Regions from separate parts of the Streptomyces tritici genome, predicted to be linked through region 1. Evidence: riboswitches for the same ligand, from Rfam matches in the RefSeq annotation. Region 1 holds a riboswitch; each other region holds the start of a gene.
What was found. A riboswitch is a leader RNA that binds a small molecule or an ion and turns the genes downstream of it on or off. The one in region 1 is predicted to bind cobalamin.
Positions count from the first base shown of each region.

Region 1 (2,250 bases):
GGCTCGGCGGCCACGTCCGCGCGGGCGAGCGCGGCGGCGAGGTCGGGCGCCCCGCCGTCGGGCAGCTCACGGACGCGCCAGGCGCCGCTGTCGCGCGCCGCGCGCAGGAACGCGTCCGCGGCGGCGAGGGCCGCGCGCGGCGCGTCGGCGGCGGCGACGCGGTACGCCGCACCGCCGACGTACAGCAGGGCGCCGCCCCCGGGCTCTGCGATCAAGGTCACATCGCCGCCGAGGCCCGCCACGTCGCCGCGGCCGTCGTCCAGGACGAACAGGAAACGGCCCGAAAGGGACGTCGTCCACTCCTGTGCGCACAGCAGCGCGTCCAGCTCCCGCGCCCACAACTGCACGTCGGCGTGGCCGAGTCCGTCCAGGCCGGCGGCCGGGGAGGCGACGATGTTGCGGATCCGTTCGTGCGCCGCCGACGGCAGCAGGCCGGCCCCCGCCAGCAGCTCCGCCAGCTCCGCCCCGCAGCCCTCGCCGAGGCCCCGCAGCTCCGCGTTGCCGCGCGAGGTGACGGACACCTGCCCGTCGCCGAGCCGGAGCGCCGCGTCGGCCAGGACCTCCGCCTGACGCTCCGTCAACACACCTGCGGGCAGGCGCAGTCGGGCGAGACGCCCGTCGTCGGCGGGGTGCAGGCGCAGCGCCCCCGGGCAGGCGTCGCCTCGGTCCCGTACGAGCGGTTCGCCCGGCTCGGGCGAGGTGGGTGGGGTGGGCGGCATGGCGGCGAGCATACCCACGGGAAACCGGCCTTCCACGAGGTGTGATCCGGTCGACTCCCCGGCCCCGCCCGGCCCGGCGCGGCCAGGATCTACTATGCAGACGGCATGGGGTCGAAGGACCCCGGGGAGGAAGCCCGGTGAGATTCCGGCGCGGTCCCGCCACTGTGAGCCGGCCCCGGCGACGGGGACGGTGAGTCAGGAACTCCTTGCCGTCCACACGACCACCCGGGGCGCGGACAACCCCGAGGAAGGCCTGCGCTCGCATGCGAATTCTGTTGCTGTCGCACTCCGACACCGACCTGCTCAGCGCCCGCGCGGCCGGCGGTCCGGTCGCGTACCGGTACGCCAACCCCTCCCGGCTCCCCCTGGACGACCTGCCCGGTCTGCTCGACGGCGCCGACCTGGTCGTCGTCCGGCTCCTCGGCGGCATCCGCGCCTGGCAGGAGGGCCTCGACGTTCTCCTCGCCGCGCAGAAGCCGGTCGTCGTGCTCACCGGCGAACAGGCCCCCGACGCCCAGCTCATGGCCACCTCCACCGTGCCGATCGGCGTGGCCACCGAGGCGCACGCCTACCTGGCGCACGGCGGCCCGGCCAACCTGGAGCAGCTGGCCCGCTTCCTGTCCGACACCGTGCTGCTCACCGGCCACGGCTTCGAGGCCCCGGCCGCCGCCCCCACCTGGGGCCCGCTGGAGCGCACCCCGCGCCACGAGACCGGCCCCACCATCGCCGTGCTCTACTACCGCGCCCACCACATGAGCGGGAACACCGCCTTCGTCGACGCCCTGTGCGCGGCGATCGAGGACGCCGGCGCGCAGGCCCTGCCGCTGTACGTGGCGTCCCTGCGCGCCCCCGAGCCGGAGCTGCTCGACCGGCTGAGGACCGCGGACGCGATCGTGACCACCGTCCTCGCCGCCGGCGGCACCAAGCCCGCCGAGGCGCAGGCCGGCGGCGACGAGGAGTCCTGGGACGCGGGCGCGCTGGCCGCGCTCGACGTGCCCGTGCTGCAGGCGCTGTGCCTGACCGGCTCGCGCGCCGCCTGGGAGGAGAACGACGAGGGCCTGTCGCCGCTGGACGCGGCCAGCCAGGTCGCCGTCCCCGAGTTCGACGGCCGCCTGATCACCGTCCCGTTCTCCTTCAAGGAGATCGACGAGGACGGCCTGCCCGCGTACGTCGCCGACGCCGAGCGCGCCGCCCGCGTCGCCGGCATCGCCGTTCGCCACGCCCGCCTGCGGCACATCCCGAACGCCGAGAAGAAGCTGGCGCTCGTCCTGTCCGCGTACCCGACCAAGCACTCCCGCATCGGCAACGCGGTCGGCCTGGACACCCCCGCCTCCGCGGTGGCGCTGCTCGACCGCCTGATCGCCGAGGGCTACGACTTCGGCCCCAGGGCCGAGATCCCCGGCCTGGTCTCCGGCGACGGCGACGAGCTGATCTACGCGCTGATCGAGGCCGGCGGCCACGACCAGGACTGGCTCACCGAGGAACAGCTCGCGCGGAACCCGGTCCGCATCCCGGCCGCCGACTACAAGCG
Region 1 is NZ_CP183183.1:3,636,454-3,638,703, reverse strand. It holds gene ACNJ93_RS16885 (cobalamin biosynthesis protein CobG) at 1-731, opposite strand, end outside; cobalamin riboswitch at 807-945, shown strand; gene cobN (cobaltochelatase subunit CobN) at 983-2,250, shown strand, end outside.

Region 2 (2,250 bases), 2.3 Mb from region 1:
AGCACCGGGTTCATCAGCGCGCTCGGCTCCACCCGGGCCGCCTGGGCCTGCATGGCCTGCGCCCGGCCGATCTCCGCGCCCTCGCGCGTGACGAAGGAGTTGAGGGACATGTTCTGTCCCTTGAACGGCGCCACCTTCAGGCCCTTGCGGACCAGCCAGCGGCAGATCCCGGCCGTGACGACGCTCTTGCCCGCGTCGGACGTGGTCCCGGCGACCAGCAGCCCCCCGCCCCTCATGCACCCCTCCGCTTCAGCGCGTTCACGATCATCCGGCCGCCCACGCAGACCCCCAGCGTCAGCGCCGTCACCCGGCGCGACAGGGCGACGGCGCGTGCGATGTCGGCGACCTCGACGGGCCGCCCCGTTCCGTTCAGCACCGGCCGGTGCTCGACCCGGCCGCCGTACGAGAGCGTGCCCCCGAGCCGTACGCCCAGCGCCCCCGCGAACGCGGCCTCCACCGGGCCCGCGTTGGGGCTCGGATGCTTCGCCGCGTCCGCCCGCCAGGCCCGTACCGCGCCGCGCGGGTCGCCGCCGGCCGCCACCGCCAGCGCCGCGGTCAGCCGGGCGCCGGGCCAGCCGGCCAGGTCGTCGAGCCGGGCCGAGGCCCAGCCGAAGCGGCGGTAGCGCGGCGACCTGTGGCCGACCATCGCGTCCAGGGTGTTCACCGCGCGGAAGCCCAGCAGCCCGGGCACCCCCGCCGCCGCTCCCCAGACCAGCGCGCCCACCACCGCGTCGGAGGTGTTCTCGGCGACCGACTCCACGACCGCGCGGGCCATCGCCGGACCGTCCAGGGACTGCGGGTCGCGTCCGCACAGATGCGGCAGCCGCTCCCGGGCGACCTCCAGGTCGCCGACGGCGAGCGCCCCGCCGATGGCGTTGGCCTCCCGGCCCAGGGTGGTGCCGCCGACGACGGCCCAGACGGACGCGGCGGTCAGGGCGACCCCGGCGGCGTTCCGGCCCCGGACGGCACGGGCCGCCAGCGCGCCCACGGCGGCCGCGCCGCCCGCGCAGACGGCGGTGTGCAGGGCGCCCCAGCCGCGGTGGTCGCGCCACAGCAGCCGTTCGACCGCCCCGGCGGCGCGCCCGAAGGCCGCGACGGGATGGCCCCGGCGGGGATCGCCCAGGGCGAGATCGGCCACCAGACCGGCGGTGGCGCCGTACGCGAAGACAGCGGTGGCTGTACTGCGGCCAGGCATGGCGCAAGGTCCTCACTCAGGGTCCGCGCCCTGGCTCGACGTGACCGGCGGCGAGAGTTCCTGGCTCCCGGGGTTCGCACCCCGGTCACAGTGGCGGGACCGCGCCGGATTCGCACCGGGCTTCCTCTTCGTTGCCGCCGTAATGGCCCCGTGAGTCCACCACGCCCCGCGAACGGCCGTCAACTCACCCTTGACCTGCGACGGGTCACTGTGCGAAGCACCACAAACACGACGGCCGGGCGGGCCGCACCCGAAGGTGCGGCCCGCCCGGCCGGAAGGTTCGGCGCCGCTTAGGCGACGATCAGATAGATGCCGTACGCGACGGCCGCCGCGCACAGCGCGAAGCAGGCGTACGCGCCGGTCCGGGCGAGGACGGCGGAGCCGCCCCGCGCCGCCGCCTGCTCCTGCTTGGAGAGGCCGACGATGCCGAGGGTGAACAGGGCCACGAGGGCGACGGTCGCCACGAGGCTGACTCCGAAGACGGAGCCGAGAGCTGCCCAGTCGATCTTCATGTGGTTCGTTCCTTACAGCGCGGCGGCCGAGGCCGGCGGAGCGGTCGGGTCCGTGGAGGCCGGCGCGGGGATGGTGGTCTTCAGGTCCTCGTCCGCGACGGCGGCGACGGAGCCGGCCGGCGGCGGGGTGACGGCGGCGATGGCCGTGGTGACGACACCCGCGGGCTCGGCGTCGCCGTCGACGTCGTTGACGTTGGTGTGGTCGACGACCTGGCGGCGGGAGATGATCCAGATCGCGAGGCAGGAGGCGATCAGGAAGGCCGTGACGGTGTAGACGCCCCAGTCGCCCTGCCGGGCGACGTACTCGGCGCCGGCGCCGACGAGACCCGCGGCCGGGAGGGTCAGACCCCACGCGACGAACATCCGGGTGGCGGTCGACCAGCGGACGACACCGCCCTTGCGGCCCAGGCCCGCGCCCATGACGGCGCCGGAGCAGGAGTGCGTGGTGGAGAGGGAGAAGCCCAGGTTGGAGGAGGCCAGGATGACCGTGGCCGCGCTGGTCTGGGCGGCGAAGCCCTGCTGCGGCTGGAGGTCGGTCAGGCC
Region 2 is NZ_CP183183.1:1,348,431-1,350,680, reverse strand. It holds gene ACNJ93_RS06290 (cobyric acid synthase) at 1-236, opposite strand, end outside; gene ACNJ93_RS06285 (cobalamin biosynthesis protein) at 233-1,195, opposite strand; cobalamin riboswitch at 1,227-1,349, opposite strand; gene ACNJ93_RS06280 (hypothetical protein) at 1,486-1,707, opposite strand; gene ACNJ93_RS06275 (inorganic phosphate transporter) at 1,720-2,250, opposite strand, start outside.
Region 2: it holds a riboswitch for cobalamin, as region 1 does, so the genes downstream of both, ACNJ93_RS06285 (cobalamin biosynthesis protein) here and cobN (cobaltochelatase subunit CobN) in region 1, are expected to answer to the same signal.

Region 3 (2,250 bases), 3.3 Mb from region 1:
AGCGCCCGTTTCGGCGGCCGCGGGGCCGCCGGCCGCGGGAGGAGCGCCCGCCTCCCCGGACGCGCCCGCGTCCTCGGACGGCACCGTCACCTCGGCCGACGCCCCCGCGGCCGCGCCCGCCTTGGCGGCCGTGCCCGCGGGGTCACCGCCTGCGGGAGGAGCGCCCGTCTCCCCGGACGCGCCCGCCTCGGCAGTCGCCTCCGCGGCCGCCAGCGCGCGGGCCTCGCCCTGTCGGCGGCCCTTGCGGAGCCCGAAGTAGTACGCGAGCACGCCCGCGCCCAACGCCGCCTGGAGCGAGAACAGCGCGGACTCGATCTCGCCGGACGGCGGCTCGTACAGCGGGGTGAACCAGGGCTCGTAGTCCGGTCGGAGTTCCGTGATCGCCGCCTCGGCCTCCCCGTCCGCGCCCGTGAACGGCTCCTCCTTGTGGTCGCCGAGACCGAGCGCGAGCGGCACCACGGCCAGTGCGGCGACCACGAGCAGCAGCAGACTGTTGATCTTCGCGTTGCGGCTCATCACCGGGCCCCCGCCTCCGTCGTCGTACCGGCCTTGGCGCCGCCCTGGAGCAGCACGCCGAGGCGCGTCAGCTCGCCCTTGCTGGACTGGATGAGCAGCCGCATCACGAGCACCGTGAGCAGCCCCTCGCTGACCGCCAGCGGGACCTGCGTGACGGCGAAGATCGAGCCGAACTTCGCGAGCGCGCCGGCGATGCCGCTGCTCGGGTCCGGGAACGCCAGCGCCAGCTGGACGCTGGCGACGCAGTACGTCGTGAGGTCGGCGAGGAACGCGCCGAAGAACACGCTCACCATCAGCGGCACGTCGAACCGCCGCAGCAGCCGGTACACCCCGTACCCGGCCCAGGGCCCGACGACCGCCATGGAGAACACGTTCGCGCCGAGGGTGGTGAGCCCGCCGTGGGCGAGCAGCAGGGCCTGGAACAGCAGCGTGATCGTGCCGAGCACCGCCATGATCGGCGGCCGGAACAGGATCGCGCCCAGCCCCGTGCCGGTCGGGTGCGAGCAACTGCCCGTCACGGACGGAAGCTTCAGCGCGGACAGGACGAAGGTGAACGCACCCGACGCGCCGAGCAGCAGCGTGGACTCGGGGTGGGCCTTGACCTCACGGGTCAGGGCGCGGACGCCGTGGACGACGAACGGGGCGGACGCGACACCCCAGGCGGCGGCGTGCAAGGGGGGCAGATACCCCTCGGCTATATGCATGGTTGGGAGACCCTCTCCAGCACCTCGTGGATGGACAACGCACCTTGGCCGGTCTCCTGGCTGACGGTCATGCCGCCCGGACTCCGCCTTCCCAGACCGCAGCGGTCACCCGCGGCGGTCCAGTGGCTTCCCGCGAGGGATGGAGCCGGACCTCCCGATCACAGTGGCGAGGGCCGCACCGGTTCCACACCGGTTTCCCGTACACCAAGGCGCTGCGACACTAGTGCGTTGACCAGGTGCATCACAACACGGCCGGGTGGCTGCGGAGGCGTTTGGGACGTGTGCCACACAAGGTGCCGCCGTGCCGCCGCCGGGCCCGGCGCGGGCGGCCGCGCATGGTGAGGGGTCACTCCTTGCGGTATCCGTACGCCTCCGAGGCCGCCGCGGCCACCGCGTCCAGGTCGCCGCCGGCGCTCGCCGTGACGAGGGCGGCGACGGCGCCCTCCAGGAAGGGCGCGTCCACGAGCCGCGCGCCCTCCGGCAGTTCGTCGCCCTCCGCGAGCAGGGCCTTCACCGTCAGTACGGCGCTGCCCAGATCGACCAGCAGCGCCACGCCCGCGCCCCGGTCGACGGCCCGCGCCGCCTCGGCGATCAGCGCGGAACTGGTGCCGAGCCCGCCGTCCGCGGTGCCGCCGGCCGCGGCGAGCGGCGCGGTCGAGCCGCCGCCGGTCAGCCCGCGGGCGAGTTCGGCGACGGCGGAGGCGACGGCGGCGCTGTGCGAGACGAGCACGAGCCCGACGTACGGGCGCTCCCCGTCCGGCCCCGCCGCACTCACTCGGCCCCCCGAGTCTTCTCGGCCGTCTCGGCCAGTGCGGCGATCAGCAGCGCGGAGGAGGCCGCCCCCGGGTCCTCGTGCCCGATGCTGCGCTCGCCGAGATAGCTGGCCCGGCCCTTGCGGGCCTGCAGAGGCACGGTCGCGAGCGCGCCCTCCGCGGCCGCGTCGCGGGCCGCCGCGAACGACTCGCCCAGTCCGTCGACCGCCGGCAGCAGCGCGTCCAGCATCGTCTTGTCGCCGGCCTGCGCCCCGCCG
Region 3 is NZ_CP183183.1:362,398-364,647, reverse strand. It holds gene ACNJ93_RS01745 (energy-coupling factor ABC transporter substrate-binding protein) at 1-516, opposite strand, end outside; gene ACNJ93_RS01740 (energy-coupling factor ABC transporter permease) at 516-1,220, opposite strand; cobalamin riboswitch at 1,249-1,472, opposite strand; gene ACNJ93_RS01735 (PTS-dependent dihydroxyacetone kinase phosphotransferase subunit DhaM) at 1,567-1,995, opposite strand; gene dhaL (dihydroxyacetone kinase subunit DhaL) at 1,992-2,250, opposite strand, start outside.
Region 3: it holds a riboswitch for cobalamin, as region 1 does, so the genes downstream of both, ACNJ93_RS01740 (energy-coupling factor ABC transporter permease) here and cobN (cobaltochelatase subunit CobN) in region 1, are expected to answer to the same signal.